Regions from separate parts of the Nonomuraea sp. MTCD27 genome, predicted to be linked through region 3. Evidence: riboswitches for the same ligand, from Rfam matches in the RefSeq annotation. Region 3 holds a riboswitch; each other region holds the start of a gene.
What was found. Region 3 has a riboswitch for cyclic di-AMP ahead of ACBJ59_RS44845 (coiled-coil domain-containing protein). Riboswitches for the same ligand answer to the same signal wherever they lie in the genome.
Positions count from the first base shown of each region.

Region 1: it holds a riboswitch for cyclic di-AMP, as region 3 does, so the genes downstream of both, ACBJ59_RS05890 (C40 family peptidase) here and ACBJ59_RS44845 (coiled-coil domain-containing protein) in region 3, are expected to answer to the same signal.
Region 2: it holds a riboswitch for cyclic di-AMP, as region 3 does, so the genes downstream of both, ACBJ59_RS43635 (CHAP domain-containing protein) here and ACBJ59_RS44845 (coiled-coil domain-containing protein) in region 3, are expected to answer to the same signal.

Region 1 is NZ_JBGNUW010000002.1:296,355-302,546, forward strand. It holds gene ACBJ59_RS05875 (phosphotransferase family protein) at 1-105, opposite strand, end outside; gene ACBJ59_RS05880 (NYN domain-containing protein) at 250-1,572, shown strand; gene ACBJ59_RS05885 (NlpC/P60 family protein) at 1,730-2,632, shown strand; cyclic di-AMP (ydaO/yuaA leader) riboswitch at 3,077-3,241, shown strand; gene ACBJ59_RS05890 (C40 family peptidase) at 3,315-3,836, shown strand; gene ACBJ59_RS05895 (hypothetical protein) at 3,935-4,798, shown strand; gene ACBJ59_RS05900 (M48 family metallopeptidase) at 4,810-6,192, shown strand, end outside.
Region 2 is NZ_JBGNUW010000019.1:35,743-41,934, forward strand. It holds gene ACBJ59_RS43625 (fibronectin type III domain-containing protein) at 1-851, shown strand, start outside; gene ACBJ59_RS43630 (glycoside hydrolase family 25 protein) at 1,104-1,868, opposite strand; cyclic di-AMP (ydaO/yuaA leader) riboswitch at 1,881-2,025, opposite strand; cyclic di-AMP (ydaO/yuaA leader) riboswitch at 2,449-2,599, shown strand; gene ACBJ59_RS43635 (CHAP domain-containing protein) at 2,612-3,247, shown strand; gene ACBJ59_RS43640 (NAD-dependent epimerase/dehydratase family protein) at 3,353-4,276, opposite strand; gene ACBJ59_RS43645 (TetR/AcrR family transcriptional regulator) at 4,345-4,941, shown strand; gene ACBJ59_RS43650 (O-methyltransferase) at 4,957-5,541, shown strand; gene ACBJ59_RS43655 (hypothetical protein) at 5,569-6,042, opposite strand.
Region 3 is NZ_JBGNUW010000019.1:300,500-306,691, reverse strand. It holds gene ACBJ59_RS44865 (TrpB-like pyridoxal phosphate-dependent enzyme) at 1-65, shown strand, start outside; gene ACBJ59_RS44860 (50S ribosomal protein bL37) at 108-185, opposite strand; gene ACBJ59_RS44855 (DeoR/GlpR family DNA-binding transcription regulator) at 326-1,105, shown strand; gene galT (galactose-1-phosphate uridylyltransferase) at 1,102-2,181, shown strand; cyclic di-AMP (ydaO/yuaA leader) riboswitch at 2,250-2,389, shown strand; gene ACBJ59_RS44845 (coiled-coil domain-containing protein) at 2,395-3,351, shown strand; gene ACBJ59_RS44840 (MmcQ/YjbR family DNA-binding protein) at 3,380-3,733, opposite strand; gene ACBJ59_RS44835 (RIP metalloprotease) at 3,741-5,048, opposite strand; gene ACBJ59_RS44830 (LuxR C-terminal-related transcriptional regulator) at 5,212-5,808, shown strand; gene ACBJ59_RS44825 (PP2C family protein-serine/threonine phosphatase) at 5,928-6,192, opposite strand, start outside.

The sequences.
Region 1 (6,192 bases), on a different contig from region 3:
CTCAGACACCGTGGCGTCTCCGCCGACCCGGCCGCGCAGCCAGGCGGTGGCGCGTCGACGCAGTTCTTCCAGGTCACGTGTGGAGGTGCGCATCTGCTCGGTCACCGTGGGTCTCCCGCCTGGACATCTGCCCTTCGACAGTCGTATACCGCCTAGCAAGCGCTTGTCCATACAGGAGTGGCCGTTACGGTCAGGTACGCAACAGCCGTACCCTTGTCTGAAAGGGCATGTCACGAAGGGACAAGTGGGATGAGTTCAGCGGGTGAAGGCCTGTCTCGCCCGCTTCCCGAGCAGGTGCGGCTCAATGTGGTCGATCTGGCCTCTCAAGTCCTCGGGACGATGCCCTCCACCTCCATACCGCCGCCCTTGCGCGGCATCGCCAAGTTCGACCCCCGCAAGCGCGCCAAGCTGGGCAGCGCGCCGATCGCGGCGCAGCTGGAGAACGACAAGAAGTTCCGCGAGCTGGTCGCCGAGTCGGTGGCGGCGGGCTGGCCGGAGCTCGTCACCTCGCTGGCCGAGGGCAACGTGCCGCCCGCCGCCGACCCGGTGCTCGTGGCCGCGGCGGCCTACCTCACCCGGCCGCCGGGCTGGGCGGAGATGATCGAAGCCGCCCGCACCGACCTGGAGCAGTCGGCGGTGGCGGCCGAGGGCTCGGAGCGCGAGGAGGCGGTCACCCGGCTGCGCGAGCAGCTCGCCGCGCAGAAGAGCGCCGCCAAGGAGGAGGCCGACCGGCTGCGCGAGCAGATCAAGGCGGCCCGCGCGGAGAACTCCGACCTGCGCCGCAAGCTGCACGAAGCCCGCGAGCGGGCCAAGGCCGCGGTGCGGCGGGCCGAGGAGATGGAGCACGCGGCGGAGGAGGCCAAGACGGCCGCCTCGGCCGCCGGCAGCGCCGGGGAGTCCGAGCTGCGGCGGCTGCGCGAGCGGCTGGCCGACGTGGAGAAGCAGCTGGAGGCCTCGCGCCGGGCCGCCCGCGAGGGCCGGAGCATCGAGGACGCGCGCGTCCGGGTGCTGCTCGACGCGCTGCAGGACGCCTCGGCCGGGCTGCGCCGCGAGCTGGCCCTGCCGACCACGATCAGCCGGCCCGCCGACTCGGTCGCGGCCGTCACCGGCGAGCGTCCCGGCGTGCGCGGGGTGCCCGCGCGTGCGCTGGCCGACGACGACCCGCAGCTCCTCGACCAGCTCCTGGCGCTGCCGCAGGTGCACCTGATCATCGACGGCTACAACGTCACCAAGACCGGCTACGGCACCCTCACCCTCGCCGACCAGCGCAACCGGCTCATGACCGCGCTGGGCGGGCTGGTGGCGCAGACCAGGGTCGAGGTCACCGTGGTGTTCGACGGGGCGGAGCTCAACGTCCCCGTGCAGGTGGTCGCGCCGCGCGGGGTGCGGGTGCTGTTCAGCGCGCCGGGGGAGATCGCCGACGACCTCATCCGCCAGCTCGTACGCGCCGAGCCGCCCGGCCGGGCCATCGCCGTGGTGTCGTCGGACCGCGAGGTCGCCGAGTCGGTCAGGCGCATGGGTGCCAGACCGGTTCCGTCAGGTCTGCTGCTGCGCAGACTGGGCCGCGCCTAGATTACGAATTGGTGCGTTTGGGGCAGACCCCACCCGCCACTTCTGTACTATTTCGCCCCAGATGTAATCCCTGGGAGGCGACACTGTGAGGTTTGGCCGGGTGCCGGTGGCCGCGGGTCTCGCGTTCGGGCTGGTGATGTGCCCGATGGGAGCGGCGATGGCTGATCCCAAACCCACTCTCGGCCAGGCCAAGGCCAAGCTCGAGAAGCTCAACGACAAGGCTGACAAGGTCGTCGACCGGTTCAACACGGCGAACGAGCGCTACAAGAAGGCCAAGAGCACCTTCACCAAGCTGAACGACAGCTACAAGCGCAAGCTGGAGACGGTCGCGGACCTGCGCGCGCAGGTGATCGGCATGGCCGTCGACAGCTACCAGCTCGGTGAGGACGTCACCTCCTGGCCCGGGATCATGACCTCGGACGACCCCCAGAGCACGCTGTCGGGGCTGGCCGTCGCGGGTCAGCTCGCGCAGGAGCGCGCGGAGAAGCTGGCGGCGTTCGACCGGGAGAACCGCGGGCTGAAGGTCGAGCGCGACAAGGCGCAGGAGGCCCTCGAGGAGGCGGACAAGGAGCGCGACGCGGTCGAGAAGGAGCGCTCGGAGATCCGCAAGCTGATCGTCGACCAGAAGAAGCTGCTGGACAAGCTGGGTGCCTACAACCCCGGCAACCCGAACAGCACGGGCATCAAGTACACGGGCCCGGCCTCGGGGAGCGCGGCGGCGGTGCTGCGGTTCGCGTACGCGCAGGTGGGCAAGCCGTACATCTACGGCGGGACGGGGCCGCGCGGGTACGACTGCTCGGGCCTGACCCAGGCGGCCTGGGCGGCGGCCGGCGTCACGCTGCCGCGTACGACGTGGCAGCAGTGGGCGTGGGGCGCGAGCCGCAAGGTGGACCTCGACTCCCTGCAGCCCGGTGACCTCATCTTCAGCGAGGGCCTGGGCCACGTCAGCATTTACGCGGGCAACGGGCAGATCGTCCACGCGCCGCAGACGGGCGACGTCGTGAAGGTCGTCGCGCTCTCCGCGTACGGCCGCTCCCTGGTCGGCGCGGTCCGCCCGTAACATTTTCGGCTCCCGCCCGACCGGATTTCGGCCTCACATCCGCTTCTACGATGCCACATAGTAGGTGGCGTCTGCCGGCGTGCGATCCGGGGCGGGAGCGTTCCCACGGCGCGAAACGGCCGTCAATTCCTGCGAAAAATGTGACAAACGCGACAAACGACGCCTGACAAGCGCGGGCTGTCAGAAGTGTGAGCAGGGTCACATTTGGATAACGGAACCTGGTGTTCCAGCAGGGGTTTCCTTCCTTACTGGCCCTGCTGTCTGATCTTTACAACCTGACTCCCGCTTTGCCGATCCTTGACCTTTCGGCGTAGCTTCTGGCGTCGTCGCGGTGAACAAGCCATGACACCGCGAACCCGCATCGGTCCCTCCCGATGCGAGACAGAAAAGAATCCGCCGGTCGTCCCCGATATCCCCAGATATCTGCATATCGCAATCAATCGGGGTGACGACCTGCCGAGTCCGTGCAGCCAGGAGGCACGGAGCCGGGGACCCAGCGATCCCACGTTTCCCCAGGGATCAGGGGTGAATCGGCGCGTCATCGCGCCGTAGGGCGACTTCCAGGCCCGAATCCGTCAGCTAACCCGGTAGGCGTTCGTGGAAGACACAAGGAGAAATCCTGTCTACCTCCCTGCAGAACCCCCGCCTGTCCCGCCTTGCCCTGAGCGGCGTAGCGCTCACGATGACCGTGACGGCCGGAGGTCTGATCCTCCCTGCCCCAACGGCTCAGGCGGCGACGACGAGCGAATCGGCCGCTGAGACGGCGAAGGCGGAGACCACCGCCAAGACGTCGACGTCGGCCACGGCAGCCCAGCGACGGGCGGCCAGGATCGCTCGGCAGAAAGCGAAGGCCCGCAAGGCCGTCGCCGTGGCCAAGGATCAGATCGGTGACCCGTACCGTTACGGTGGCACAGGACCTGGTTCGTTTGACTGCTCCGGACTCGTCCAGTTCGCCTGGAAGAGGGCCGGGGTGACGCTCCCGCGCGTGGCGAGCAGCCAGTTCGCCCGCATCAAGAGCAGGATCTCCTGGCGGAACCTCCAGCCGGGTGACCTGATGTTCTTCAGCGGGCTCGGCCACGTGGGCATGTACGTCGGCAAGGGCAAGATGATCCACTCGCCACGGACAGGCGAACGGGTGCGCATCGACAAGCTGGGCGGATGGCGTAAGTCGTCATTCGTCGGCGCGGTCCGTCCCGGCATGTGAAGAAGCCCCGTCCGGATTCCTGGAGACCTTCCTGGATTCGGGCGGGGCTCTCGCGCGTCCGCGGGAGCACTCATGTGGTGGGGCTACGATCGGGCATCGTGTCCGAGCAGGTGAGCCGACGAGCCGCGGTGGCCGGCCTGCTGCTCCTCGCCCTCGCCGGTGGCCCCGAACCCCCGGTCCTCCCCTCGGGGATCCTCGACCTGTGGCCCGGCGGCCGCACGGTCGTCCGGCGCGGCGGCCGGTCCGTTGTCGTCGCCCATGTTGGTCATGTCAGCTATGTCGGTCAGGTCGGTCAGGGTCGGGTCGGCCAGGGCGGTCAGGGCGCGGGCTCGCTCGACGAGATGGCGCGGCTCGCCGATCGGGCCGGGCTGCGGGTCTCGGCCGTGCTCGGCAGGCCGGTACGCCCCCTGGTCGTCGTCCCTGACTCCGCCCGCGAGGCCGCCCGGCTGGCCGGCGTGGAGCGGCTGGACGGCCTGGCCGCGGTGGCCGACCGCGGGCGGGTGATCGTCGTACCCGAGCTCTTCGCCACCCTCAATCCCACCGGCAGGGACGTGGTGCTCGCCCACGAGCTCACCCACGTCGCCGCCGGCACCGACCACCTCCCCGTCTGGCTCTACGAGGGCTTCGCCGACTACGTCGGCTACCGCGACGCCGGGCTCCCCGTGGCGACGGCCGCCGCCGAGCTGGCCGCCGAGGTCCGCGCCGGGCGCCTGCCGAACGCTTTGCCGGCACCTGCGGCTTTCGCGGCCGACGGGCGGGCCCCCGACCGGCTGGCGCGGGCTTACCAGGAGGCCTGGCTGGCGTGTCGCTTCCTGGCTGACCGGTTCGGTGAAGGGACCCTGGTGAGGCTCTACCGTGAAGCTCAGGCGGCCGGCCTCGACCGGGCACTCGCCTCACTGGGGCTCTCCGTCGCCACGCTGACGGCACGGTGGCGCGAATACGTGCGGGATCAGCTCGTGTGAAGGGGAGGCAGATGAGCGAACGGCAGGACGAGGACGACGCGGCACGGCAGGACGAGCCCCCGGACGGCGCACCGGACGGCGCGATGGCCGCCGTGGCCGCCGGGCAGCCGGGCGCCGGGCAGCCGGGCGCCGGGCCGCCGGAGGGTGCGGCCACGGCGGCGGGGACGGCCGGACACGGCGGCGGGGCGGCCGCCGGGGAACTGGCCAGTGAGGCGGCGGGTGAGGCGGCCAGTGGGGCGGCTCGTGGGGCGGCTCGTGGGGCGGCTCGTGGGGCGGCTCCTGAGACGGTCCTCCAGGGTGCCGGAGAGGCGGTGCCGGGCGAGCCTGGGGCCCGGACCCGAGCCGGAGCCCGAGCGTGGACACGAGACGGTGGGGAGACGCCCGTGAACGGAGGGCCGCCCGCCGGGGAGAGCGGGCTGAGGCGGCAGGCCGCCGTCGCGCTGGTGCTCCTCGGCGTCGTGATCCTGGCGGTGACCGCCTTCACCACTCCGTGGCACGTGCTGACCGGCGGGCCGCCCGATCCGGCCCGCGACTTCACCGCCGCCCAGATCGCCAGGGCGGAGGCGTTCGACGCGGCCACGAGCCTGCCGAGCTACCTGTCGCTCGCGCTCACGATCGTCTTCGCCGGGCTCCTGCTCGCCACCCCGCTCGGGGCCAGGGCGGTGGGGTGGCTCAAGGGCCCCTGGTGGCTGCGGGTGATCCTCGGCGTCGTGGTCATCACCGCGATCGTCGAGCTGGTCAGGTGGCCGCTGGGCGTCTGGTTCGAGACGATCATGCGCGACTACGGCCTGTCCACCCAGGACTGGGCCGGCTGGGCGGGCGACCGGCTGAAGAACCTGGGCGTGGAGGTGTTCCTGCTCTGCGTGATGCTGACGGCCCTGGTGGCGCTGGCCCGCAAGGTGCGGCGGTGGTGGATCCCCGCCGCGGTGGGGGCGTTCGCGCTGACGGTGGTGGCGTCGTTCGTGTACCCGGTGGTGTTCGAGCCGATGTTCAACGACTTCACCTCCATGCCGCAGGGCGCGCTGCGGACGAAGCTGCTCGACATGGCCGAGCGGGACGGCGTGCCGGTCGAGGACGTGCTGGTGGCCGACGCCTCGCGCAGGACGACGGCGCTCAACGCGTACGTGTCCGGCTTCGGCGCCACGCGCCGCATCGTCGTCTACGACACGCTGCTCCGGGCCCCGCAGCCGGAGGTCGAGCTGGTCGTGGCGCACGAGCTGGGCCACGCCAAGTACGACGACGTGCTCCACGGCACGCTCATCGGCGGCCTGGGCGCCGGGCTGGGCGCGATCGCGCTGTTCCTCGTCTTCACCCCGGTCCGGCGGCGCACCGGTGTCACCTCGATCACCGATCCGCGGGCGGTCTGCGCGCTGGTGGGGCTCGCAACCGTCGGC
Region 2 (6,192 bases), 260 kb from region 3:
TGGAGACCGTCTCCTCGAACGCCAAGAAGCTCCGCTTCGCCAACGCCACCCAGGGCGCCGACGGCTGGCTCGGCCTCGGCCCGGTCACCGTCGGCAGCGGCGGCGGCCAGGACACCACGGCGCCGACCACGCCCACCGGGCTGACCTCCCCGTCACGCACCGCGAGCTCGGTCACCCTGTCCTGGACGGCGGCCACGGACGACGTCGGCGTGGCCGGATACCGCATCCACCGCGGCGCCACCCAGGTCGGGACGTCGGCGACGACCTCCTTCACCGAGACCGGGCTGAACCCCGCGACCTCCTACACCTACACCGTCAGGGCGTACGACGCCGCGGGAAACACCTCCGCCGCGTCGGCGCCCGTCACCGTCGTCACCCTTCCGGCGACGTCCGCGGGCCTGGTCGTGGACGACTTCGACGGCAACCCGGCGTACCCGTCCGCGGCCCGCAACGACCTCGGCAGGTGGACCGGCGGCAACTGCTTCCTCAACGGCGGCGGCTCCGGCGCCGTGCCCGGCGGGGCGCTCAGCCTGCGGTACGACAACTGCGGCTGGTTCGGCAGCGACGTGTACACCGACCTGTCCGCGTACACCCATCTCGTCGTCCGGATCAAGGGCGCGGCAGGGGGCGAGCAGGCCCACTTCCACCTCGGCCTCGGCGGGGTGACCAAGGCGTTCGGCGACTTCACGCTCGACGGCGGCGGCCGTCCGGCCATCACCACCGCGTACAAGGACATCAGGCTTCCGATGTCCGCGAACGGGATCAACCGCGCGTCCCCCGGACAGCTCGCGATGGGCTTCTGGTACGGCGGCAACAGCACCGTCACCATCGACTCACTCACCTTCGAGTGACTCACCGGGAGGCCGGGATCGGGCTGCCGCTCCCGGCCTTCCGGCAGCCCCGACCGTCTCAGCGGGCCGGCGCACCGTTCGCGGCGACGCGCTGCCCGGCCCCGCCCCGGCCTCGCTCGCCACCGCCGCCCTGCTCTTCGTCGCGGCGGCGAGTCGTCCTGCGGCACACGTCCTGCGGCGCTTGCTCTGCGGTGCTTGCTCTGCGGCGCGTGCCCTCCCGGGCGGCAGGGCGGCCGGGAGGGCACGCGCCGGTCAGGCGGCGTGCCTGCCCAGGTCGCGCAGCTGGCCGGGGGTCAGCGCGGAGACGTTCTGATCGATGGGGGAGTCGGTGTACTGGTGGATGGTCCAGGACTTCCAGTCGGCGGGCGGGGTGAGCGCGCCCTTGGCCCGGCTGTAGTGAGCGACCCACAGGGGATATTCGGCCAGGCCCTTGCCGTACGTGTCGGCGAAGTTCCAGCCGCTGTAGAACATCGGGGTGATCCCGGTCCTGGCCTTCACGTGTGACAGCCACGCCTTGGCCCACGCGTTCACCTGGGCGACGGACCTGTCGTCGGTCGTCTCCAGGTCCAGGACCAGCAGGTCCCCGGCCTTGGCGGGCTGGGCGTTCACCACGGACAGGAAGTGCTCGGCCTCGGCGATGGGGTCGTTGCCGGGGTGCCCGAAGTGGTACGCGCCGCGCACGATGCCCTTGTCGCCCAGCTCACGCCAGTGCCGGGCGAACGAGGCGTCGCGGAAGCCGGTGCCCTCGGTGGCCTTGATGATGCCGAACTGGGCGGGGCTGGCGGCCCAGTCGTACTGGGGCTCGTAGTTGGAGATGTCCAGGCCGTACGTGAGCTGCTGGGTCCTGTGCTGGGTCGCCTGCACGGTGGTGCCGTGACCGGTGGGCGAGGCGAGCACCGTACCGGTCGCGCCGGTGACGGCGGTGGTCGCGGCCAGGATCACGCCTCCGACGGCCAGCGCGAAGAGCTCGGCGGGGCGGCGGTTCCTGACGATCGCGGCAAGCTGAGGCTTGAGCATGGGGATGTCGACTCCTTCTTCCATGCCGCCTACCGGGTTAGCTGACGGGTTCGGGACTGGAAGTCGCCCCTACGGGCGCGGCTCGGGCCGGCGTCCGATTCACCCCGAAGAGTGGATCCCCGGCTCCGCGGGGTCGCGGATTCGGCGGGCGCGGCGGACCGCGCCCAGTAAAGGTACAGATCTCCCTAAAGTGGGAGCAAGTATGGCAAAGCGAAGCCCCATGTTCGTCGGCGGGAACGAGCCCGAAAAGCCGCGCCGGCAAGGGTTTCCGGGGCTGGGTAAAGTTTCCGGCGCCGCCCTGGTCGCCGGTCCGGAACGGCTGTGACTTGTGATACTCGTGATGCGACCTCTTTTGCCCTCCTAAACCCCGTCCACCATGCTGCTTGGGTAAAGAATTGTGTCGCGATCGCCTATGTCACAGGGGATCCTGTTGCCTTTCCCAGGGCCCGGCTTGCATCTTTCTATGCGATTCGCTTACCTTTGAGGACTCAAGGCGTACGACCTGCCGACAAGCACTTGTCGCGTGACGCCGTTCATTTGTCGAGACCGCGTCTCACCAGCACGGACGTGCAGGGATGTGTGACGCGGCCCGCCGAATCCGTGAATGCAGCGGAACCGGGGACCCACCTTTTTTTCCGGGGTGAATCGGCGCGCTCTGATCCGAGCGCTCCGTAGGGCACTTCCACGCCCGAACCCGTCAGCTAACCCGGTAGGCGGCATGGAAGCGAGGAGCAATCCAAGTAATGGCCAAGTACACCCTTTCCCGTGCCCTGAAGCCCGCGAGCCTCACCCGGTTCGCCGTCGGGGCGGCCGTGGCGGCCGGTGCCGTTCTCGCCGCCGGTCCGGCCTTCGCCGCCGACGACTCCCAGGCGCAGAAGTCCGCGGGTCAGGTGTCCGCGCAGTCGGTGCTGAAGGTCGCCGAGTCGCAGATCGGCGTGGCCGAGAACGCCGCGGGCGGTGGCACCCCGTTCCACAGCTGGTACATGTCCTCGCCCCGGGCGCAGGAGACCATCACCCGTGATGGCGGGAGTGTGCGGGCCTACGCCAACGCTCCGTGGTGCGCCATGTTCGTCTCCTGGGTCGGCGAGAAGGCCGGCGTCCGCCCCAGCATGGGCTGGGACGCCTACACCGTCACCTATGCCAAGTGGTTCCAGACCAACCAGCACTGGGGCACGACCGCCAAGCCCGGCGCCGTCGTCTTCTTCGACTGGAACGGCAAGAGCACCACGGGCATCGACCACGTGGGCCTGGTCAAGCAGGACAACGGCAACGGCACGATCACCACGATCGAGGGCAACACCGGCAACGGCAAGGTCGAGCAGCGCATCCGGCCCAAGTCCCAGGTCGTCGGCTACGGCTACCCCCAGTACAAGGCCTGATCCCAGGCAGGCCGCACGCTCCTTGCCAGGTGCGATGGTCAAGGGACAACGGGTGGTGCAGGAGAGATCCTGCGCCACCCGTTGTGTTCGCTCCGGGAGAGCGGGCTACGCGTGCTGCCGATACCAGTCGAGCGTCGCGGCCACGCCCGCCGGGTGCGGGGTGACGTCGACCGGTCCGAACGCCTTCCGGAAGGCCGAGTCGTCGGAGACGAACGGCCGGTCCCGCTGGTACCAGGTCTCCCCGAACTCGCGGACCATGGGGTGGAACAGCCCGACGAGGCGCTGCATCCCCCGCCCGAGCCCGGCGCTCTTCGGCGTGCCGCCGGCCGCGGCCCACACGAGGTCGAGGAAGGCGCGGCCGGTGATGGGCTCGGCGGCGGGCAGGTGCCAGGCGCGCCCGTCCGCCTCGGCGCGCTCGCCGAGGGTGACCAACCCGGCGGCGGTGTCGGGCAGGTAGGCGATGGTGTGCGGCTGGTCGAGGTCGCCGACCCAGCGGGCGGTCTTGCCGGCCAGGGCGGCGGCGAAGACGGTCGGGCCGATGACGGTGTTGACGCCTCCGGGGCCGTAGTAGTCGGAGGCCCGTCCGAGGGTGGCGCGGATGCGCCCGGCCCGGTGGGCGTCGAGGATCAGGTCGTCGACCTCGATGCGGGCGCGGCCTTTGGGATTGGTGGCGGCGTACGGCAGGTCTTCGGTCATGGGGCCGGTCACGGGGCCGTAGACGTACAGGTTGTCGGCCATGACCAGCTTCGCACCGGCGGCCTCCACCCCGGCGAGGACCGTCCTGGTGAAATCGGGGAACTCCGCGGCCCAGCTTGCGTAGTTCGGTTGCGCGCACTGGTACACCACGGCGGCACCCTGGCAGGCGGCGATGGCGCCCTCGGTGGTGGTGACGTCGGCCCGCAGCTCGTGGGGGCCGGGGTTCGCGCTCCGGCTGACGGCGCGGACCCGGTGGCCCCGGGCGGTGAGCTCGGCGACGACGGCCGAGCCGATCGCGCCGGTCGCGCCAAGGACGACATGCAGGTCGGACATGGTGCTGGTCCCTTCCGAAGGGGTTTCAAACCGTTGTTATATAACAACGTTATGATAAGCTGGCCACTATGGCAAGACCGAGAAAGCGCGACCACCAGGAGCTTCGCCATGAGCTCGTCGACGCCGCCGGCCGGCTCCTGGCCTCCGAGGGCCCGGCCGCGCTGACCACCCGCCGCGTCGCACAGCAGGCAGGCGTGTCCACCATGGCCGTCTACCAGCTCTTCGGCGACAAGGCGGGCCTCGTCCGCGAGATGTTCCTGGCCGGCTTCGAGCGTCTGGCCCAGGCGTTCGAAGCCGTGCCCCGCACCGAGGACCCGGTCGCCGACCTCCTCGCGCTCGGCCACGCCTACCGCGCCAACGCCCTGGCCAACCCCCACCTCTACGAGCTCATGTTCGGCCGGCCGATCCCCGGGTTCCAGCCCGACGCCGAGGCCGCCGCCCGGATCCAGCCCACCTTCGACACCCTCATCGCCGCCGTCGCCCGCTGCGTGCGGGAAGGCGCCTTCGCCCCCGCCGAGCCCCACGACCTCGCCGTCCGGCTCAACGCCCTGGCGCACGGGCTGTGCAGCCTCGACCTGCGCGGCGCCCTCGGCGACCCCGACGAGTCCCTCCGTCACTGGACCGACGCCTTCGCCACCATGGTGCGCGGCCTCCGCGAGCGGTAGGGCAGACTCCTACCCGTGGACGCGACGGTACGGAAGATCATCGATGACCTGAACGAGACCGCGGCCCGGCACGACGCCGCCCAGCAGGACAGGCTGGACCGGTGGCGGGTGCTGGAGCCCGACGCCGGGGAGTTCCTCTGGTTCCTGGCCCAGAGCATCGACGCGCGCGACATCGTGGAGATCGGCACCTCCCGCGGCGTGTCCACGCTGTGGCTGGCCGACGCGGCCCGCTCCGCAGGCGGTCACGTCCTCAGCCTCGACACCGACGCCGAGGCCCAGGCCCACGCCCGGCGCACGACTGCCGAGGCGGGCTTGGCCGACCATGTGGAGTTCCGGGTCGCCGACGGCGGCGCCGTCCTCGCGGACCTGCCCGACGGGGCGGTGGACCTGCTCTTCCTCGACGCCGAACGCCCCGAGTACCCGTCCTGGTGGCCCCATCCGTATCGCGTCCTGCGCCGGGGCGGCATCCTCGTGGCCGACAACGCCCTGTCCCACCCCGAGGAGATCGCCCCCCTGCACGACCTGCTCCGGCAGGAGCCCGGCCTGACGGTCACCACGATCAACGTCGGCAAGGGCGAACTGGTCGCGCTACGACGCTGAGGGGCGCCGCGTACGTCCGCCCGCGCGTCAGAGGGCCAGCGCGGTCATGAAGGCCATGCTGGCCGCCATTCCGGCCGAGCACGCGTTCTGGCTGAGCGTCCTGCGGTCCGGGCTCCGCCCGGGGAGAAGGTGGATGAGCCGGGCGCAGGTCCAGGCCACTCCGATGACCAGGGCCACCGCGGTCAGCGCTCCGCCCCCGTGGGAGTGCGCCGGTGAGGAGGTGCCGGCGGGCGTGGGGTCGTCGAACGCCGTCAGCACCAGGAGGAGGGACATGACCACGAAGTCCTGGATGTGGTGACCGGTTTCCGCGCGGCGCGAGGGTGAGCCGCAGAGCCAGCCGGCGGTCAGCAGGGCGAGCACCCCGGCGGGGAGGAACAGGCCGCCCAGGTGCCCGAGCGCCATGCCGAGCGCCATGACGACGTGCGGCCATCTCCTGGCGGGCCGGGCGAAGGGCAGCAGCGCCGGGGCCAGGGCCAGGGCGCAGCCGACCGATATCCCCACCGTGTGGAGGATGGCATGCATCAGGAGGTCTCGCCCAAGAGGTACGCGCGGGTGTCCATGATGCACTCCTTGCCGTCGTCGCGTGATTACACCCCTCTGGACAGGACAGGTCGGCGAGCTGTGACAGGAATGCGCTCCCCGGGTGACCCC
Region 3 (6,192 bases):
AGCTCGAGGACTACACGCTGCCGCAGGAGCGCATCGACCAGGCCCTCACCCAGCTGCCGGGATGAGCGAGCCGCGGGTGGCCGCGGGGGTGGGCGGCCACCCGCCGGTCATCGCGCCGTGGGACGCTTGCCGTGGTTCGCCTTCTTCTTCTTGCGTGCCTTGCCCTTGCGTGCGCGCCTGGCCATGCACTCGCCTCCGCTGATCGGTACGGCAGGAGTGACCAACGTCTCCTGCCCACCCTGACCAGCGCAAGCGTTCCGCGCTAACTAACATTCCCCAACAATTCCGTGTCATAATTTGGTGGAATCTGTTGGAAGGAGCGGGCGTGCTCGCACAGCAGCGGCAGCAGGCGATCCTCGAACGCGTGCGCAGCAACGGCGGCGTCCGGGTGGCCGACCTCGTACGCGAGCTCGGCGTCTCCGACATGACCATCCGCCGCGACCTCGAGGTGCTGGCCGAACGCGGGCTGCTGGAGAAGGTGCACGGAGGCGCGACAGCGCTCGGCCCCGGCTCGACCGAGGAGCCCGGCTTCACCGCCAAGTCCGCCCGCCAGCAGCAGGAGAAGGACGCCATCGCGCGGCACGCGGCCACGCTCGTACGACCGGGCACGGCCGTGGCGCTGTCGGCGGGGACCACCACGTGGGCGCTGGCCCACCACCTGATCGGCGTGCCCGAGCTGACCGTGATCACCAACTCGATCCCGGTCGCCGAGGTCTTCCACCGCAACCCGCGCGCCGACCGCACCGTCGTGCTGACCGGCGGGGTGCGCACGCCGTCCGACGCCCTGGTGGGCCCGGTCGCCGTGGCGGCGATCCGCCGCCTGCACGTGGACACGCTCTTCCTCGGCGTGCACGGGATGAGCGTGCGGGCCGGGTTCACCACGCCCAACCTGCTCGAGTCCGAGACCGACAGGGAGCTGGTCGCGGCCGCGCACCGGCTGGTGGTCCCCGCCGACCACACCAAGTGGAACACGGTCGGCATCAGCACCATCGCCGAGCTGACCGAGGCCGACGTGGTCATCAGCGACGCGGGGCTGCCCGAGGACGCACGAACAGAGCTGGCCGAACGGGCCGGAGAACTCATCATCGCGGAGGGCTCGCTTTGAAGCGCACCATCACCCATCTGGCCGACGGCCGGGAGCTCATCTACTTCGACCGGCGTGACGACGCCGACAGGAGTGCGATCGACCGGCGGCCGCTGGAGCCCCGCCCCGTGGCCTCCGAGCTGCGTTACGACCCGCTGACCGAGGAGTGGATCGCGATCGCCGGGCACCGGCAGACGCGGACGTTTCTGCCGACCGGCGGCACGGCCGAGTGCCCGTTGTGCCCGTCGTCGGACACGCGGTCGTCGGAGATCCCCGCCCACGACTACGACGTGGTGGTGTTCGAGAACCGCTTCCCCTCTTTCTCCGGAAATTTCGGGACTTACGAGGAAGTGGGCGGCCTGAGCGAAGTCCGTCCGGGTGTGGGCCGGTGTGAAGTGGTGTGCTTCACCTCCGACCACTCGTCCTCCTTCTCCAAGCTCTCCGACGACCAGGTGGGGCTCGTCATGGAGGCGTGGGCCGACCGCACGGCCGAGCTGTCCACGATCGAGGGCGTGGAGCAGGTGTTCTGCTTCGAGAACCGGGGCGCGGAGATCGGCATCACGCTCGCCCACCCGCACGGCCAGATCTACGCCTACCCGTACGTCACGCCCAGGACCAGGCTGCAGCTCGGCGCGGCGGCCCGGTACAAGGGGCCGGGCAACCTGTTCGCCGACGTGCTGGCCGCCGAGCGGGAGGCGGGGACACGGGTGGTGGCCGCCAACGAGCTGTGGACGGCCTTCGTGCCCGCCGCCGCGCGCTGGCCGTTCGAGGTGCACCTCTATCCGCACCGGCAGGTGCCCGACCTGGCCGCGCTCACGGAGGAGGAGCGGGACGCGTTCGCGCCCCTCTACACCTCGGTCCTGCGGGCGCTGGACGGGCTGTTCGGGGTGGTGATGCCGTACGTGTCGGCCTGGCACCAGGCACCCGTACGCCAGGACCGGGAGCTGGGCTATCTGCACCTGGAGCTGTTCAGCATCCGGCGGGCGGCGAACAAGCTCAAGTATCTGGCCGGCTCGGAGTCCGCGATGGGCGCCTTCGTCAACGACGTGCTGCCGGAGGAGGCGGCACGCATGCTTCGATCACAAGTAGATCACTAATAGATTTCTACTTAAGGTCGCATGACTCGTGATCTACCACTAATATCCCCATATGCACCGGCCGAAACAGCCGTGGCACGCCTAATCCCGAGCGCGTCGCCCGGGAGCCGGGGACCCATCGCACCTGGGGTGAATCCGCTTCGGCGGTAGGGATCAACTCCCCTGCCCGAACCCGTCAGCTAACCCGGCCGGCAGAGGGAGAGGAACACCTACGTGGCGGCTTCGTCCCCCGCGACTCTTGCCATCGGTCTCATCGCCGCCGCCGCCATCGCCGTCCTCCCGGCGACCGCGGCGTCGGGAGCCCCCAAACCCACGGAAGCCGAACTCCGCGCCCAGCTCAAACAGCTCAACACCAAGGTCGACAAGCTCATCGAGCGGTACAACCTCAAGCGCGTCGAGCTGGCCAAGGCCCAGCAGGCCGCCGAGACGGCCGAGGCCAGGCTGGCCACCGCCGAGCAGGCGCTGACCACGGCCGAGCAGCGGGTCGCCGAGATCGCCCGCCTGCGCTACCAGAACGCCGACCCGTCCGTACCCACCTTGATGCTGCCCCAGAACGCCAGCAGCGCGGCCCTGCTCGAACAGCTCACCGCCGAGCAGCAGGCCGTCGTGCAGGGCGTCGCCACGGCCCGCGACGACAAGCAGCAGGCCAGCGAGGAGGCCGCGGCGCTGGCGGCCCGGATCGAGTCGGACACGGCCACGGTGGCCGAGCAGCGCGACGAGGCCGAGGACGTCATCGACGACATCAAGGACAAGCTCGAGGACCTGGTGCCGTTCGGCACCGGCCGCAAGTCCGACGGCTCCTGGGCGCCCGAACTGCCCACGGGAACGGACAACATCACCTCGCGTACGCGGCTGATGAAGGCTCAGGTGGAGAAGAACTTCTCGCTGCCGTTCGAGGTGGGCTGCTTCCGCTCGGGCTCCAGCGGCGAGCACCCGCTCGGCCGGGCCTGCGACTTCATGATGAGCACGGGCGGCTCGATGCCCACCGCCGTCAACAACGCACTCGGCGACCGGATCGCGGCCTGGGCGATCAAGAACCAGAACAAGCTGGGCGTCAAGTACGTGATCTGGAAGCAGCGGATCAACCACGGATCGGGCTGGAGCACGATGTCCGACCGGGGCAGCGTCACCGAGAACCACTTCGACCACGTGCACATCTCGATGAACTGACCCGCGGCGACCCGCGCCGGGCCCGGGGTCAGGGCAGGCGTGCGGCGAGGGACTGGGGGGCGATCCGGCGGTAGGCGTCCGTCACGATCTCCGCGATCTCCGCCCAGTCCACGTCCGGCACGTCCAGGTAGACCCCCAGCCACCCCCGATGCCCCACGTACGGTGGCCGGAAGAACCTCTCGGGGTCCTCCGCCACCATCTCCTCCTGCACCCCGGGCGGGGCCGCGCACCAGAACGCCAGCCGATCGTCATGATGGTGATCGGCGAACATCACGAACGTCTTCTTGCCCCTGACGAACCACGTCGGCTCCCCGTGCGAGAGCCGCTCGGTCGTCTCGGGCAGCGCCAGGCACAGGCCCCGCAGCCGCTCCAGGGCGTCCACGGCGGCCTCAGTTCGTCAGCGTGAGCGGGTTGACCAGGTCGGCGTAGACGAGCAGGCCCGCCATGATCATCATCACGATCGCGATCGCGTACGTCAGCGGCAGCACCTTGGCGATGTCCACGTGAGCCGGCTCCGGCCGCCGCATGATCCTGGCGAACGCCCGCTTGATGCCCTCCCACAGCCCGCCGGCGATGTGGCCGCCGTCGAGCGGCAGCAGCGGGATGAGGTTGAACATGCCGATCGCGAGGTTGAAGCCGGCCAGCAGGTTGATGAAGATGGCGATCTTCTTCTCGGTGGACAGCTGGTCGGAGGCCAGGATCTCGCCACCCATGCGGCCCGCGCCGACCACGCCCACGGGGCCCTCGGGGTCGCGCTCCTCGCCGGAGAAGGCCGCGTGCCAGACGCCGACCATCTTCTCCGGCAGGTTGAGCAGCGAGCCGGCCACCCTGGCCGTCAGCTCGCCCATGTAGCCGATGACCTGGCCCATGGTCTGCTGCTGCATGACCTCGGTGGGCAGCACGCCGAGGAAGCCGACGTTCTTGTCGATCTTCTGCGGGTCCTCCAGGTTGGGCCGGTCCTGGGCGATGAGCGTGACGTTGACCGTCATCGGCTTGCCGTCGCGGACGATGCCCAGCCGCACCGCGCCGGGACCGTGGGAGCGGATCAGGCGGGTGGCGTCGTCCCAGGAGCCGATCTTCTGGCCGTTGAAGGCGACGATGTGGTCGCCGGGCTTCATGCCCGCCTGGACGGCGGGGGTGGGCTTGTCGGTGGGCTTGCACTCCGTACGCTGCTCCGAGATCGGGATCACGCACGTGTTGGTCTCGGGCGAGACGATCGGGGCCAGCGTGGGCAGGCCGATGCCGACCAGCAGGATGCTGAAGAAGACGAAGGCGAGCACGAAGTTCATCGCCGGGCCGCCGGACATGATGATGACCTTCTGCCACCACTTCTTCCGGTAGAAGACCTTCTCCTCGTCGCCCGGCCGCACCTCTTCCTGGGCGGCGTCGCGGGCGGACTCGATCAGGCCCTGCCACGGGCCCGTCGCGGTGCTCCTGAGCTTGCCGGGCTCATCGCCAGGACGCGGCGGCAGCATGCCGATCATGCGGATGTAGCCACCGAACGGGATCCACTTGATGCCGTATTCGGTCTCGCCCTTGCGTCGTGACCACGCCGTCGAGCCGAAGCCCACCATGTACTGGGTCACCTTGACGCCGAACAGCTTGGCCGGGAGCAGGTGGCCGAGCTCGTGCAGCGCGATGGAGACCATCAACCCGAGCAGGAAGAGGACGATCCCCACGACGTAGAGCCAGTTCATCTAGGCGCGCTCCAGGCAGACGACAGGCGGACCGGAGGACAGACGAAAGGTCCGACAGCCCCAGAGTAGTCGAACTCGCCACACCGCACGGCTTACCGCTTTTGAAGAGCATTGACAGCCCGCGATCGGCCGATCACGCTAAGAGACGACGGAGGGGGACGTCTTGATCCGCATACTGATCGCAGAGCACCTGCCGTTGGTGCGCCGTGGCCTGCTCGCCACCCTCGGAGCCGAACCCGACCTGCGGGTCGTGGCCGAGGCCGAACGCGCGGAGGAGGTGGTGCGCGCGGCGAGGACCGCCGAGGCCGACGTGGCCGTCGTCGACCTCGACCTGCCGGGGCCTGCCGTGACCGACCGGCTGGCCGAGCACGTGCCCCGCTGCGGGGTGCTGATCCTGTCGGCCTCCCCCAATCCCGCCCAGGTGCGCGAGGCCCTGGCCGGTCCGGCGCTCGGGTTCATGAGCCTGTGCGTGCCGCCGGAGCGGCTGGCCGAGGGGGTGCGCCAGGTGGCGGCGGGAGAGCGGGCCATCGAGGCGGAGCTGGCCGTTGCGGCGCTGCAGTGCGCGACGAACCCGCTGACCCGGCGGGAGCTGGACGTGCTGCGGGTCGCGGCGGGCGGGGCGCGTTCGACGGAGATCGCCGACGAGCTCTTCCTGTCGGTCGGCACCGTACGCAACCACCTGTCGCGCATCATGTGCAAGACGGGAGCGCGGAACCGGCTGGACGCGGTGCGCATCGCGAGCGACAGCGGCTGGCTGTGACGGGTCCCCGGTGGAGCCGCGCCGCTCCGCCGGGGCCCGAACCTCTAGAGGATCTCAGGCGGACGGAGGCCCTTGCCAGTGACCGCCATCACGACCGGCCCATGTGAAACGTCACGGGTCTATGGCCGCCAGATGAGCACCAGCGCGCAGTCGTCGTTGTGTCCCGAGGACATGGCGTTCACCAGCGCCCTGGCGCCGTCGCGGAACCCCGAGGGCAGCAGCCGCTCCGCCTCGCCGAGCAGCCGGTCGAGGCCGGCGTCGATGTCGCGCCCCGGCTGCTCGATCAGCCCGTCGGTGTAGAGCAGCAGCGCGTCGCCCTTGCGCAGGGTGCCGCTGTCGGGCTCGCAGTGCAGGTCGGGAACCACGCCGAGCACCACGCCCTTG